Regions from separate parts of the Streptomyces sp. bgisy027 genome, predicted to be linked through region 1. Evidence: riboswitches for the same ligand, from Rfam matches in the RefSeq annotation. Region 1 holds a riboswitch; the other holds the start of a gene.

Region 1 (7,358 bases):
GGATACGACTCCTCAGCCGGCGGTGTGGGCGACGTACTCGTCGGCGGAGAGCAGGTCGGCCGGCTCCTCCGTGATGCGGACCTTGAACAGCCAGCCACCCTCGAAGGGGGCGGAGTTCACGAGCGCCGGGTCGTTCACCACGTCCTCGTTGATCTCGGTGACCTCACCGGTGACGGGGGAGTACAGGTCGGAGACGGACTTGGTCGACTCCAGCTCGCCGCAGGTGTCACCCGCGGTCACGGTCGAGCCGACCTCGGGGAGCTGGGCGTAGACGACGTCGCCGAGCGCGTTGGCCGCGAACTCGGTGATGCCGACCGTCGAGACGCCGTCCTCGGCGGTCGACAGCCACTCGTGTTCCTTGCTGTAGCGCAGCTGCTGGGGGTTGCTCATGGCCTGAATTCTCCTGTACGCGCGGGAGTGGTGATGAATGAGGGACCGCTGGATGCGTGCGTGATCAGCGGAGATGTGCGCAGGGTCACGCACGTGTGCCGCTGTCAGTCTCTTCTTGCGGCGCTACTTCTGCCGCTTGTAGAACGGCAGCGCCACGACCTCGTAGGGCTCGTGGCTGCCCCGGATGTCCACGCCGACCCCGGCGGTGCCGGGCGCCGAGTGCGCGGCGTCGACGTACGCCATGGCGATGGGCCTGCCCAGGGTGGGGGAGGGCGCACCGGAGGTGACCTCGCCGATGACCTCGCCGCCGGCGACGACCGGGTACCCGGCACGCGGGACGCGACGCCCCTCGGCGATCAGGCCGACCAGCACGCGCGGCGGGTTCTGGGAGGCGCGCTCGGCGGCCTCGGTGAGCGCCTCGCGCCCGACGAAGTCGCCCTCCTTCTCGAACTTCACCACCCGGCCGAGCCCGGCGTCGAAGGGGGTCAGGGCGGTGGTCAGCTCGTGGCCGTACAGCGGCATGCCCGCCTCCAGGCGCAGCGTGTCCCGGCAGGAGAGCCCGCAGGGGACCAGGCCGACGCCCTCGCCGGCCTCGGTGAGCGCCTGCCACAGCTGCACGGCGTGCTCCGGCTTCACGAACAGCTCGAAGCCGTCCTCGCCGGTGTAGCCCGTGCGGGCGATGAGCGCGGGGACGCCGGCGACGGTGCCGGGCAGGCCGGCGTAGTACTTCAGGCCGTCCAGGTCGGCGTCGGTCAGCGACTTCAGGATGCCGGGGGACTCGGGGCCCTGGACGGCCAGCAGCGCGTAGGCGTCGCGGTCGTCGCGGACCTCGGCGTCGAAGCCGGCGGATCGTTCCATCAGGGCGTCGAGCACGACCTGGGCGTTGGAGGCGTTGGCGACGACCATGTACTCGGTCTCGGCGAGCCGGTAGACGATCAGGTCGTCGAGGATGCCGCCGTCGGCCTGGCAGATCATGGTGTAGCGGGCGCGGCCGACGCCGACGGAGGCGATGTTGCCGACGAGGGCGTGGTTCAGCAGCCGGGCCGCGTCCGGGCCGGTCACGGTGATCTCGCCCATGTGCGAGAGGTCGAACAGGCCGGCCCTGGTGCGTACGGCGTTGTGCTCGTCGCGCTCGGAGGCGTAGCGCAGGGGCATGTCCCAGCCGGCGAAGTCGGTCATCGTCGCGCCGAGCGAGCGATGCAGGGCATCGAGCGCGGTACGACGGGATTCGGTGCTGCTCATCGGTCCGTTGTCTCCCAAAGGCATGACAGGCGAGGTCGTTCCTCCCCATCTGTCATCGGAACCTGAGAGGTTCGCCATGATCCCGAAGACGGTGATCACGGCTTGCACCTTGGGTGGAGCCGCTGCGCACACAGCGACCCGCTTTTCAGATGTGCCTCGCCCGCGCGGTAACGGGGCCTGAGAGATTCAAGGGAGGGACTTGCTCCTTCGGCGCCCCAGCGATGCACCGATGCACTGCTGGGAACTCTCCCGCGCGGATTCAAACGGCCGGTATGCAGTTGGCGCCGCCATCATTGCATGCCGGACCCCGTCGGGGGCAGGCCATGTCTGTAACCGGCTTGTGGCAGGAAGCGAACGAAAAGGAAGAGATCCTCTATTACCTTCTCTTTACGCTCAGTGGGGATGGGGACTCCTGACCCCGGAGGAGGACGATGACGGTGAACCGCACCACGGCGTACGCCACGACCTCGGGCGTCGCGCTGCCCGAGCAGAGCGCGGCACCCCGTGTCGAAGCGCACGTCGCGTGCCCCGCGCCCGTGGTCCGGGATCTGCGCGAGCGCTCCGGTCACAGCCCGCACGCGCTGCTCTTCGGCCCCAAGGACCTCGTCGTGATCACCGGCCTGCCCGGCAGCGGCAAGTCGACGCTCATGCGGCGGACGGTGAAGGGTCTGCGCATCGACTCCCAGGACACCCGGGACCGCTGGGACGCCCGGATGCCGGGCTTCCTCCCGTACGCCGTCTACCGCCCCCTGGTCCGCCTCGCGCACTACGCCGGGCTGCGCCGCGCGCTGCGCTCCGGCGAGGGCGTCGTCGTGCACGACTGCGGCACGCAGGCCTGGGTGCGCGGCTGGCTGGCCCGCGCGGCGCGCCGCCGGGGCGGCACCCTGCATCTGCTGCTCCTCGACGTGACGCCGGGCACCGCCCTGGAGGGCCAGCGCGAGCGCGGCCGGGGCGTCTCGCGGTACGCCTTCCTGCGGCACCGCCGAGCGGCCTCCCGGCTGCTGCGCTCGGCGGCGAAGGGCGAGCTGCCGCAGGGCTGCGGTTCGGCGGTGCTGATCGACCGGGACGCGGCGGACGTGCTGCGCCGGATCGGTTTCGCGGGCTGACGGTCCGCAGCCCTGGCGGGGGCGGACACCGGCTAGCCTTCTGAGCCTCAGACGTGGTTCACAGCAGGCGGTCAGACAGATGGACTTCCCAGCGGATCTCCCCGCGGACTTCTCGGCCCGGGCCCACCTCCACCCGCACGGAGGCTGGCCCGGCAACGAACTGGAGGAGGTGCTCTCCTCCTCCCTCGGCACGCCCTCGGCGGGCGGCCGGATCATCGAGGTGCTGGGCCGCAGCTTCGTGTGGGTGCCCCTGCCCAACGGCGGCGGCCCGCACAGCGGCCCGCTGGATCTGCCCACGGTGGAGATCGGGGGCCAGGGGTACGTCCCGGTCTTCAGCTCCGAGGAGCAGTTCCGGCAGGTCGTCGGCTCCCACATGGCGTTCACCGTCGCCCCGGCCGTGGAGTTCGCGCGCGGCCTGCCGCCGCACGTGGGCATCGCCGTGAACCCGGACGGCGTGGTCGGCGTCCCGCTGCCCCCGGCGGCCGTCGCCGAGCTCTGCCGGGTGGGCCGCACCCCGCTGGACGGCTCCACCTCCGGCGGCCGGGTCAAGCTCTACGAGCCGGACTGGCAGGAGGACCCGATCGACTTCCTCGCCGCGGCCTCGGCCGAGTTCGCCGCGACCGGCGTGGTCGCGACGGCCCGCCGCTGCCTTGCGGCGATCGAGACGGCCGCCCCGGTGATGTTCATAGGCGTCGAACTCTCCCACTGGGAGGGCGACCTGCGCGCCGCCCCCACCGAGGCACTGTCCCGAGCCCTCACCCGCACCCCCCTGCCCTGGCAGGTCAACCTGGTCCTCCTGGACGTGGCCCAGGACCCGGTGATCGAGTGGATGCGCGCGAAGGTACGGCCGTTCTACACGCGCGACTCCTGACGCCCGTCAGGGGCAGCGCCCCTCCACAGGCGCGGGGAACTGCGCGACAAGCCACCCACGACCCGCGGCAAGCAGCCCACAATAGGACCCGAGCTCCATCCGGCTCTCCCAGCGGAGCGCCTAAGCTTGGGCTCACAAGCCATGTTTCCCGAAGGGGCGGTACATCGTGAGCGCGAGCGGCACAACCTCGACCGGACAGGTCGAGCACATGCTGCGCCAGGTGACGCCCGGGCGCTACGACGCCTACGAGGCCCTCCTGCGGGCCCTCGCCACCCCTTCCACCGGCCAGGTCTGGATGCTGCTCTGGCACGGCCAGGCCGGCTCCCCGGACGCCCAGTACGGAAACATGGAGGTCGACGGGTACGGCTACGCCCCGTGCGTCACCTCCGCCCAGGAGCTCTCCGCGAGCGGCTGGAACCGCAGCTATGAAGTGGTCGACGGCGTCGACGTGGCCCGCACCCTCTACCCGGATCACTACGGCCTCTGGCTGAACCCGCACGCCCCGGGCGGCGGCGTCGGCATCCCCTGGCTCGATCTGCGCCGCATCGCGACCGGCCTGGACCGCCAGCCCGCCGGTCCGCTGCGGCTGTCGGAACCCGGCATCGAGATCCCGCAGTTCTACGCCCTGCTCGCGCAGAACGCCCACCGGACCCAGGCCGTCCGCTCGTTGCGCCGCGCCTGGGTGCAGCCGGCGCTCGGCGCGCCGTATCTCGCCATCGGCCTCGATGTGTACGACACCAGCCCGCCCGCGGTGGACTCGGTGCGCTCGATGATGCTCCAGTCGATCGCCGCGGTCCCGGACGGGCTGCCGGTGTCGACCGTGGCGATGTCCGACGAGGACGATCCGATCGCCATGTGGATGCGCGCGAGCACCCGTCCGTTCTACGACCGCGAGGCGCACGCCGCACCCGCGCAGGCACCCGCCGGCGGCTACGGTTACCCACCGGCACAGGGCCGTTACTGATCATCGAAGGCGCTAATCTACCGTTCCGTCGGTATCCCGACTTCGTAGGCGCGCAAGGGTGTTGACTGCGGTTTCATAGGCAAATCTCCGCGCGTAGATGCGATCGGAAGGTCCTGGTCCGCCCCCATACGCCCCAACTGACTCGCGTCCGCCGGGCGTTACCCGCTGTTCGGATAACGGAACCCCCCAGACAGCATCACGGTTGCGCATACTTTCCCTGTCACCTCTGGCAACAGATCGCCAAAGCGTTGAAGACTCCCCGCAAGACGTGGGCCGGTCGGTCCTGTGTACGAGAAAGCAACCGCTACAGCGGCAGCCATGGGGGTCGACAACCGTCGGCCGAGAGGGGTCAATCTCACCGTGACCGCACCGATCGAGACAACGGGGGCGGAGGCTGAGGCGCAGCCCGAGGTCGTGCTCTCCGGAGTCAAGAAGAGCCAGATCGAGGGGCGTTCGCTCTCCCAGATCGCCTGGATGCGCTTCAAGCGTGACAAGGTCGCCGTGGCCGGAGGCATCGTCGTTCTCTGCCTGGTGCTGATGGCGGTGCTCTCCAAGCCGATCCAGTGGGTGTTCGGCCTCGACCCCAACAAGTTCAACCAGGACCTGATCGATCCGGCTCTGCTGGCCCCCAAGGGCGGCTGGGGCGGAATGAGTTGGGACCACCCTCTGGGCGTCGACCCCCAGTACGGCCGCGACATGCTCGCCCGCATCATCGACGGCTCCTGGGTGTCGCTGGTCGTCGCGGGCGGCGCCACGCTCCTGTCCGTGGCCATCGGCACGGTGCTCGGCGTGATCGCCGGGTACTACGGCGGCTGGGTCGACAGCGTTATCAGCAGGCTGATGGACACCTTCCTGGCGTTCCCGCTGCTGCTGTTCGCGATCTCGATCTCCGCCTCCGTGCAGGACGGCTTCTTCGGGCTGGAGGGTCTGACGCTGCGCATCTGCGTGCTGATCTTCGTGATCGGCTTCTTCAGCTGGCCGTACATCGGCCGCATCGTCCGCGCGCAGACGATGACGCTGCGCCGGCGAGAGTTCATCGAGGCCTCCACGAGCCTCGGCGCCCGCGGGCCGTACATCCTGTTCCGCGAGCTGCTCCCCAACCTCGTCGCGCCGATCCTCGTCTACGCGACGCTGATCATCCCGACGAACATCCTCTTCGAGGCCGCGCTGAGCTTCCTCGGAGTCGGTATCGCTCCGCCGCAGGCCTCCTGGGGCGGAATGCTCAGCAACGCTGTCGATCTGTACACCGCAGATCCGCAGTACATGTTCGTGCCCGGATTGGCGATCTTCATCACCGTCCTGGCCTTCAACCTGCTGGGTGACGGGCTGCGTGACGCCCTCGACCCTCGCAGCAAGTGATCCATCGATAGAGGGGGCTTTCCTCAGGTGAAGACGAGAAGGGTGACCGCCGCGATCGCGTCGGTCCTGGCGCTCTCGCTGGGTGCTGCCGCATGTGGTGGCGGGGATGACAGTGACGACAACGGCGGAGGCAACGGCAAGAAGGACGCCGCGCTGTCCTCCATCGTCAACGCGTCGACGAAGAAGGGGGGCACGGTCACGTACGAGCACTCGGACGTTCCCGACTCCCTGGACCCGGGCAACACGTACTACGGCTGGGTGCAGAACTTCTCCCGCCTCTACGCGCGTGCGCTGACGACGTTCAAGCCGGCTGCCGGCAAGGAAGGCCTGGAGGTCGTCCCCGACCTGGCCGAGTCCCTGGGTACGCCGAGCGCCGACGCCAAGACCTGGACGTACAAGCTCCGCCAGGGCCTGAAGTACCAGGACGGCACGCCGATCACGTCCAAGGACGTGAAGTACGCCATCGAGCGTTCCAACTTCGCGCCCGAGGCGCTGTCCAACGGCCCGACGTACTTCAAGTCGTATCTTGAGGGCGGCGACAAGTACAAGGGCCCCTACAAGGACAAGTCCGCGGACGGCATCAAGTCCATCGAGACGCCGGACGACAGCACGATCGTCTTCAAGTTGAAGCAGCCCTTCGCCGACTTCGACTACCTGGCGACGTTCTCGCAGACGGCTCCGGTGCCGCAGGCCAAGGACACCGGCGCGAAGTACGTGCAGAACATCGTGTCCTCCGGTCCGTACCAGTTCGAGTCCTACGAGGAGGGCCGCAGCGCCACCCTCGTGCGCAACAAGAACTGGGACGCCAAGACGGACCCGATCCGCAAGGCGCTGCCGGACAAGATCTCGATCAAGTTCAAGGTCAACCCGGTGACGGTCGACAACGACCTGCTCTCGGACAAGATCACGGCCGACGCGGCGGGCACCGGTGTCCAGCCGGCGACCCAGCCGAAGGTGCTGACCGGTAAGAACGTCGCCTCGACGGACGCCTCTTACGCCGGTGCGACGCAGTACATCGCGCTGAACGTCAACGTGAAGCCGTTCGACAACGCCGACTGCCGCAAGGCCGTGCAGTGGGCCGTCGACAAGAAGTCCGTCCAGGACGCCATCGGTGGTTCGCCGAAGGGTGACGTGGCGAGCACGCTGCTGCCCCCGTCGGTGAACGGCTACACCAAGTTCGACACCTACGCCACGGACGGCAACAAGGGCGACGTGGCCAAGGCCAAGGAAGCCCTGAAGGCGTGTGGCAAGCCGAACGGCTTCGACACGATCCTGACCGCGCGTTCGGACCGTCCCGCCGAGGTGGCGACCGCCACGGCCGTTCAGGCGTCGCTGAAGAAGGTCGGCATCAACGTCGAGATCAAGCAGTTCCCGTCGGGCAAGTACTTCTCCAACTTCGCCGGTGTCCCGAGCTACGTGCACGACA
Region 2 (7,358 bases), on a different contig from region 1:
GTTCGGTATCGAGCCCCGGCATCTTCGGGTGATGAAGGCCGCCGCCGATCGTGAGGCCGGGCTCGTGGACCAGGTCGTGGCGCCGTTGAAGCGGCACCGCAACCCCCAGACCAGGGCTCACGCCGAGGCGCGCGCGAAGGAACTGGCCGGTCTCACGGTCAAGCTGCACTCCGCGCTGGTGCAGACGGCTCTCGGGGTGCGGCTGCCCTGAGCGGGGCAAGCACAGGAAGGCCGGATCGGCCACCCGTTCCCTGCCCGACTACCCAAACGTCCCGAGCACGGCCTAGGGTTGCTGTGTGAACGAGCTCGATGTCGTAGGTGTCCGGGTCGAAATGCCCTCCAACCAACCGATCGTGCTCCTGCGCGAAGTGGGAGGCGACCGCTACCTCCCCATCTGGATCGGGCCGGGGGAGGCGACGGCCATCGCCTTCGCCCAGCAGGGCATGGCCCCCGCGCGACCGCTGACCCACGACCTGTTCAAGGACGTGCTGGAGGCCGTCGGCCAGGAGCTCACCGAAGTACGCATCACGGACCTGCGTGAGGGCGTCTTCTACGCCGAGCTGGTCTTCGCCAGCGGCGTCGAGGTGAGCGCCCGTCCGTCCGATGCCATAGCGCTCGCCCTGCGCACCGGGACGCCGATCTACGGCAGCGACGGGGTGCTCGACGACGCCGGCATCGCGATCCCGGACGAGCAGGAGGACGAGGTGGAGAAGTTCCGCGAGTTCCTCGACCAGATCTCGCCCGAGGACTTCGGCACCAGCAGCCAGTGAGACGGTGTGGGCGGGGCCGGGCGGACTTGCGGTCCGTGTCGGTTCGGCCCACAGTCGGTTACAGCTCAAATGCCGGCATTTGCCAGTGGCGAGCGAGAGCGTCCCGAGGCCCGCTCGGAAGGCATTCGGCTAGCCTTTCCCCGCGGTGGGGTACGGGAAACCACTCCTAGGGTGATTATCACTCGGCGTGCCGAGTGTGGCGATCGTTGACGCACCCTTGGTGACTGCCTACCGTCGTGAAGGCAGGTCAAGGACGGAGGTCGGCGTGAGAAGCAGCGGCGACGGTACGGCTGGGGGTGCCCCCGGGCGCAGTCTCGGGGCGAGCGGTCCGTACCCGCTTCACAGCAGCGCTGTTCAGGGCGGTGCTGCCGATCACGCTTCGCATCGGCCGACGGCCGTGCCGAGCACCGGCGGAGGGGCGGCGTCCATGGAGTCGGAAGAGATCGGCTACCGCGGTCCGACGGCATGTGCGGCCGCCGGCATCACATACCGCCAACTGGACTACTGGGCGCGCACCGGGCTCGTCGAGCCGAGCGTGCGGCCCGCGTACGGGTCCGGGACGCAGCGGTTGTACAGCTTCCGGGACGTCGTCGTCCTGAAGATCGTCAAGCGCTTCCTCGACACCGGTGTCTCGCTTCAGAACATCCGCACCGCCGTCCAGCACCTGCGGGAGCAGGGCTTCCGCGACCTGGAGCGCATGACGCTGATGAGCGACGGCGCGACCGTGTACGAGTGCAGCTCGCCGGACGAGGTGCACGCGCTGCTCCAGGGCGGGCAGGGGATCTTCGGGATCGCCGTGGGTGTGGTGTGGCGGGACGTCGAGAACGCTCTGTCGCAGTTGCACGGGGAGCGGATCGACACCGGGGAGACCCTCATCGGGCACAACCCGGCGGACGAGTTGGCCCGGCGGCGCAACCGGGCGGTCTGAGCGGGCTTCGGTCCCGCCTCGCCGGGCACCTCGTAGTGGTCGGGCCGGTGCCGCCGGTGAACCGTCGGTTCATGCCGGTGGGCTCTCGGCCGGTATCGGTGGCCGCAAGCGTGCGGTTGCAGCAGGGCATTGATGCTCCTATTGCTGGTCAAGCGGTTTGGAGCCAGTTGCGGTAGGCGTGGGCGAGGTCGTCGAGTCGGCGGGTTCCGCGTTCGACGTCGGAGATTCTGGTGGGCCAGACCCCGAGGTGTCGTGCGGCGGCGGTGAGGGTGATGTTCTTGGACAGCCGCAGAGGGCGCAGGTCGGCGATGTCGGGAACGTTGACCGTGGTGGTCAGGCAGCGGAAGACCTCGCGGGCGATGGCTCGTTTCAGCAGCCGGATGATCTCCTTCTTCGTCCGTCCGGCGGCCAGCTGGCGTGCGGCGTATTCGCGGGTTCGGGCGTCGCTGCCCATGCGGACCAGGGCGATGCGGTAGAGGGCGGCATTGGCGGCCCGGTCGCCGCCCCGGGAGAGGCGGTGGCGGTTGGTTCTGCCGCTGGAAGCCGGCACCGGGGCGGCTCCGCACAGAGCGGCGAAGGAAGCCTCGGTCCGCATGCGTTCAAGGTTGCCGCCTGCCGTGATCAGGAGCTGTGCGGCGGTGTCGGGGCCGACTCCGTGAGCGGCTCGCAGGCCGGGGTTGGCGGCGGTGACCGCACTGTCCAGGGCCTTGGTGAGGGCTTCGTGCTCGGCCGTCAGCTCCTTGACGCGTCGGGCAAGGGTTCTCAACGCGGTCAGGACCGCGGTGTGCAGGGCGTCTCCGGCCGGCCGCAGCCGGGCCAGGGCATCGGCCCGGTCCATTGATCTCAGCGGACCGTACCTGGCGCGGATGGCCTCGGGGGCCCAGACGAGGATGCTGCCGATCTGGTTGAGCGCGGCGGTGCGGGCCTTGACCGCGGAGCGGGCGGCGTTGTGCAGGGCGCGTATGCCGGTGACGGTGTCGTCCTTCGGCGCGCTGGAGGCCCGTGCGGACAGGGCGGCGCGGGCTGCGGCGTAGGCGTCGATGGGGTCGGACTTGCCGATCCGGCGGCGTTCGGCCCGGTCCGGCCGGTTGACCTCGATGACCCGGTGCCCGCGTGCGCGGGCGGCTCGGGTGAAGCCGGCCCCGTAGCAGGACGTGCCCTCCACACCGATCGCCCGCACCTGCCCGTGGGCGTCGACGAAGGCCAGCGCGGCAGCGTATCCGGCAGGGGTGGTGCTGAACTCGGCGTCGGCGAGGTGACCGCCGTTGTCGCTGATGACTGCGACATGGAGGGTGTCGGTGTGGGAGTCGACGCCTGCGAGGACGTTCTGGTCGGTGCCCGTGATGTCTTTGAGGGCCTGTGCTGCCATCCTGGTGAACGCCTTCCTGGTTGGAGGCGGCGCCGGCCGGGTGGCTCAGACAGGACATTGAAGGGGCTTCTGACCAAGCTCCTATCAGGTCATGGTCCGCCCGGCCGGAGCCATGAGAACCAGCTCCAGCGGTCGGACAGAACAACGCGAAGACAGCCCAGCAGGGCGTCAGTCAGTGGCAGAGCCACGACCACCGGAAGCCGCTACGAGTATCAATGTCAGTGGCGTGAGGCAGCATCGGAGATGTGAGAAACGCGCCCACGATCCTGCATCTCGACATGGATGCCTTCTACGCCTCGGTGGAGCAGGCATCCAAGCCGAGCCTGCGTGGGAAAGCCGTGATCGTGGGCGGGCTCGGGCCGCGTGGAGTCGTCGCCACCGCTTCCTATGAGGCCCGGGTGTTCGGGGTGCACTCGGCGATGCCGATGGCGCAGGCGCGGCGGCTGGCGCCGAACGCCGCGTATCTCGTGCCGCGGTTCGGGATCTACCGCGACATCAGCGAGCAGGTGATGGGGCTGCTGCGGGAGCTGTCGCCGCTGGTGGAGCCGCTGAGCCTGGACGAGGCGTTCGTGGATCTGGAGGCCGGGGGAGCGGCCTGGGACGACTCGTCGGCGCGGCTGGTGGGGGCGAAGCTGCGCGGCGACATACGGGCCGCCACGGGGCTTGCGGGATCGGTGGGGCTGGCCGCGTCCAAGATGCTCGCGAAGATCGCCTCCGAGCAGGCCAAGCCGGATGGGCTGGTGCTGATCGAGCCGGGGACCGAGCGGGCGATGCTGGGGCCGATGTCGGTGCGCACGCTGCCGGGTGTGGGGCCGGCGACGGGGGACCATCTGCGGCGGGCCGGTATCCATACGGTCGAGGAGATCGCCGAGGCCGGTGAGGACGAGCTGGTCCGGCTGCTGGGCAAGGCCCATGGGCATGCGCTGTACGCGATGGCGCTGGCGCACGACGAGCGGCCCGTGGTGGCCGAGCGGGAGACCAAGTCCGTGTCGGTCGAGGACACGTACGACGTGGACATCCACGACCGGGTGCGGGTCGGGCTGGAGGTGCAGCGGCTGGCCGATCGCTGTGTGCGGCGGTTGCGGGGCGCCGGGCTGTCGGGGCGGACCATCGTGCTGAAGGTGCGGCGGTACGACTTCTCGACCCTGACGCGGTCCGAGACGTTGCGGGGGCCGACGGATGATCCGGCGGTGGTGCGGGAGGCCGCCGCTCGGCTGCTGGAGTCCGTGGACACGACGGGTGGGGTGCGGCTGCTGGGGGTCGGGGTCAGCGGCCTTGCCGACTACACGCAGGAGGATCTGTTCGCTCAGGCCGCGGGGGAGCTGGGGGAGCAGCAGCCGGTGGAGGGCGGGGAGGACGGCGCGGAGGCGGTGGCCGTGGCGCGGGGGGAGGAAGGGCCGGGCGAGCGGAGGTGGCTGGCCGGGCACGATGTGCGGCATGCCGAGTACGGGCACGGGTGGGTGCAGGGGAGTGGGCTCGGGCGGGTGACCGTGCGGTTCGAGACGCCTGGCTCGGCGCCGGGGCGGGTGCGGACGTTTCGGGTGGAGGATCCGGGCCTGGCGGCGGTGGAGCCGTTGCCCCTGGTGGAGGAGCGGCCCGGAGGGAGTGGGGGAAGCCGGGGTGTTGCGGGAAGTGGGGGATCTGGCACGGCGGGGGCATCTGAGGGGGCTGTGGCCGGTGGGGTCTGAGCTGGTCAGGGGTGGGGGGTCGTGGGGTCGTTGTCGTTGGGGGGTTCCGTGGGGGCCAGGTTGCCGAAGTCCCGGTCGGGGGGAGGTGGCGGGGACGCCACGTCGAGGCCGTAGTGGTGGTAGAGCTGGAGTTCCTGTTCGGGGGACAGATGGCGGCCCACTCCGAAATCGGGTGCGTCCTTGATCAGGGCGCGGTCGAAGGGGATGCGGAGGGTGCCCTCCACCAGCTCGCTGGGCTCCAGGGGGACGAAGGCGTCGCGGGAGAACAGGCCGGTGCGTATCGCCGCCCATTCCGGCACTCCGGTCGCGTCGTCGAGATAGACCTCGTCGATGGTGCCGATCTTGGTGCCGTTGCGGTCGAAGGCCTTGCGGCCGATCAGATTGCGCGGATCGATGTCGGTCTGCACGGGCCCTCCACTTGGTCGCAACTCATCCGTAAGCACTACGAAAAGGCAGAATGGTGAGAGCGGCCACTCGAAGGTCCGTGCGGCGACCTCGCTGGTAGGCTTTCTAGCGGCTGCTGACCCCGTGCGGGAGAGTCCTCCGGAGAACACCGGAGGCGCCGAAGGAGCAAATCCTCCCCGGAATCTCTCAGGCTCACGTACCGCACGGACGAGGTCACTCTGGAAAGCAGAGCGGGTGTCGACGGCTTCCGCTCTCACCGACGGTGAAAGCCGACGGCCTTCGGGCGGTCCGGTGAAGCTCTCAGGTTGAGATGACAGAGGGGGAGGCCGTCCGGGTACCCGCGCCGTGGTGCCCCTCGAAGGTCGTCAGACCAGGAGGCCTCCGCAATGACCGCCCACCGCATTCCGCTCTCCGAGCTCGAGCAGGGAATCCCCTTCGAGCAGCGTCATATCGGTCCCGATCATGAGGCCCGGGCCAAGATGCTCGCCCAGGTCGGGTACGGCTCCCTCGACGAGCTCACCGCCGCCGCGGTGCCGGACGTGATCAAGAACGCCGACTCGCTGGACCTGCCGGGAGCCCGCACCGAGGCGGAGGTGCTGGCCGAGCTGCGGTCGCTGGCCGACCGCAACCAGGTGCTGGACTCGATGATCGGGCTCGGGTACTACGGGACCTTCACCCCGCCGGTCATCCTGCGGAACGTCATGGAGAACCCCGCCTGGTACACGGCCTACACGCCGTACCAGCCCGAGATCTCCCAGGGCCGTCTCGAGGCCCTGCTGAACTTCCAGACGGTGGTCGCCGAGCTGACCGGGCTGCCGACCTCCGGTGCTTCCCTGCTCGACGAGGGGACGGCCGCCGCCGAGGCCATGGCGCTGTCCCGGCGCATGGGCAAGAACAAGAAGGGCCTGTTCCTGGTCGATGCGGACGTGCTTCCGCAGACCATCGCCGTGATCGAGACCCGCGCCGAGCCGACCGGCGTGGAGATCGTCGTCGCCGACCTCAGCGAGGGCATTCCGGCCGAGGTCGCCTCGCGTGAGATCACCGGCGTGCTCCTGCAGTACCCCGGCGCCTCCGGTGTCGTACGGGACATCAAGCCGGTCATCGACCAGGCGCACGAGCTCGGTGCCCTCGTCACCGTCGCCGCCGACCTGCTCGCGCTGACGCTGCTCAAGTCGCCGGGTGAGCTCGGGGCGGACATCGCGATCGGTACGACGCAGCGCTTCGGCGTGCCGATGGGCTTCGGCGGCCCGCACGCCGGCTACATGGCCGTCCACGAGAAGTTCGCGCGCAGCCTGCCGGGGCGGCTCGTGGGCGTGTCCGTGGACGCCGACGGCAACAAGGCCTACCGGCTGGCGCTCCAGACCCGTGAGCAGCACATCCGCCGGGAGAAGGCCACCAGCAACATCTGTACGGCCCAGGTGCTGCTCGCCGTGATGGCCGGTATGTACGCCGTGTACCACGGGCCCGACGGGCTGCGGAGCATCGCGCGGCGGACCCACCGGTACGCCTCGATCCTCGCCGCGGGCCTCGCGGCCGGCGGAGTCGAGGTCGTGCACGGCTCCTACTTCGACACGCTGACCGTGCGGGTGCCCGGAAAGGCCGCCGAGGTCGTCGCCGCCGCCCGGGAGAACGGCGTCAACCTGCGCCTCGTCGACGCCGACCACGTCTCCGTCGCCTGCGACGAGACCACGCTGCGGGCCCAGCTGGGCGCCGTATGGACGGCGTTCGGGGTCGAGGGCGACATCGAGGCGCTGGACGCCGGCACCGAGGACGCGCTCACGGACGGGCTGCTGCGCACCGACGACTACCTCGCGCACCCCGTCTTCCACCAGTACCGCTCCGAGACGGCGATGCTGCGCTACCTGCGCCGGCTGGCCGACCGGGACTACGCGCTCGACCGCGGCATGATCCCGTTGGGCTCCTGCACGATGAAGCTCAACGCGACCACCGAGATGGAGCCGGTCACCTGGCCGGAGTTCGGGCAGCTGCACCCCTTCGCACCCGCCGAGCAGGCGCAGGGCTATCTGACGCTCATCCGCGAGCTGGAGGAACGTCTCGCCGAGGTCACCGGCTACGACAAGGTGTCCCTCCAGCCGAACGCCGGCTCGCAGGGTGAGCTGGCCGGTCTGCTCGCCGTGCGCGGATACCACCGGGCCAACGGAGACGAGCAGCGGACCATCTGCCTCATCCCGTCCTCC

Evidence for each region. Region 1 has a riboswitch for glycine ahead of gcvT (glycine cleavage system aminomethyltransferase GcvT). Riboswitches for the same ligand answer to the same signal wherever they lie in the genome.
Region 2: it holds a riboswitch for glycine, as region 1 does, so the genes downstream of both, gcvP (aminomethyl-transferring glycine dehydrogenase) here and gcvT (glycine cleavage system aminomethyltransferase GcvT) in region 1, are expected to answer to the same signal.

What each region holds. Positions count from the first base shown of each region.
Region 1 is NZ_JBYIVZ010000054.1:59,584-66,941, reverse strand. It holds gene gcvH (glycine cleavage system protein GcvH) at 13-390, opposite strand; gene gcvT (glycine cleavage system aminomethyltransferase GcvT) at 514-1,632, opposite strand; glycine riboswitch at 1,672-1,787, opposite strand; glycine riboswitch at 1,788-1,894, opposite strand; gene AC3ETA_RS38665 (AAA family ATPase) at 2,064-2,738, shown strand; gene AC3ETA_RS38660 (enhanced serine sensitivity protein SseB) at 2,818-3,609, shown strand; gene AC3ETA_RS38655 (enhanced serine sensitivity protein SseB C-terminal domain-containing protein) at 3,776-4,573, shown strand; gene AC3ETA_RS38650 (ABC transporter permease) at 4,934-5,932, shown strand; gene AC3ETA_RS38645 (ABC transporter substrate-binding protein) at 5,960-7,358, shown strand, end outside.
Region 2 is NZ_JBYIVZ010000020.1:151,981-159,338, reverse strand. It holds gene ftsR (transcriptional regulator FtsR) at 1-211, shown strand, start outside; gene AC3ETA_RS22115 (bifunctional nuclease family protein) at 297-770, shown strand; gene AC3ETA_RS22110 (MerR family transcriptional regulator) at 1,036-1,698, shown strand; gene AC3ETA_RS22105 (IS110 family RNA-guided transposase) at 1,847-3,067, opposite strand; gene AC3ETA_RS22100 (DNA polymerase IV) at 3,313-4,755, shown strand; gene AC3ETA_RS22095 (PRC-barrel domain-containing protein) at 4,761-5,162, opposite strand; glycine riboswitch at 5,277-5,372, shown strand; gene gcvP (aminomethyl-transferring glycine dehydrogenase) at 5,547-7,358, shown strand, end outside.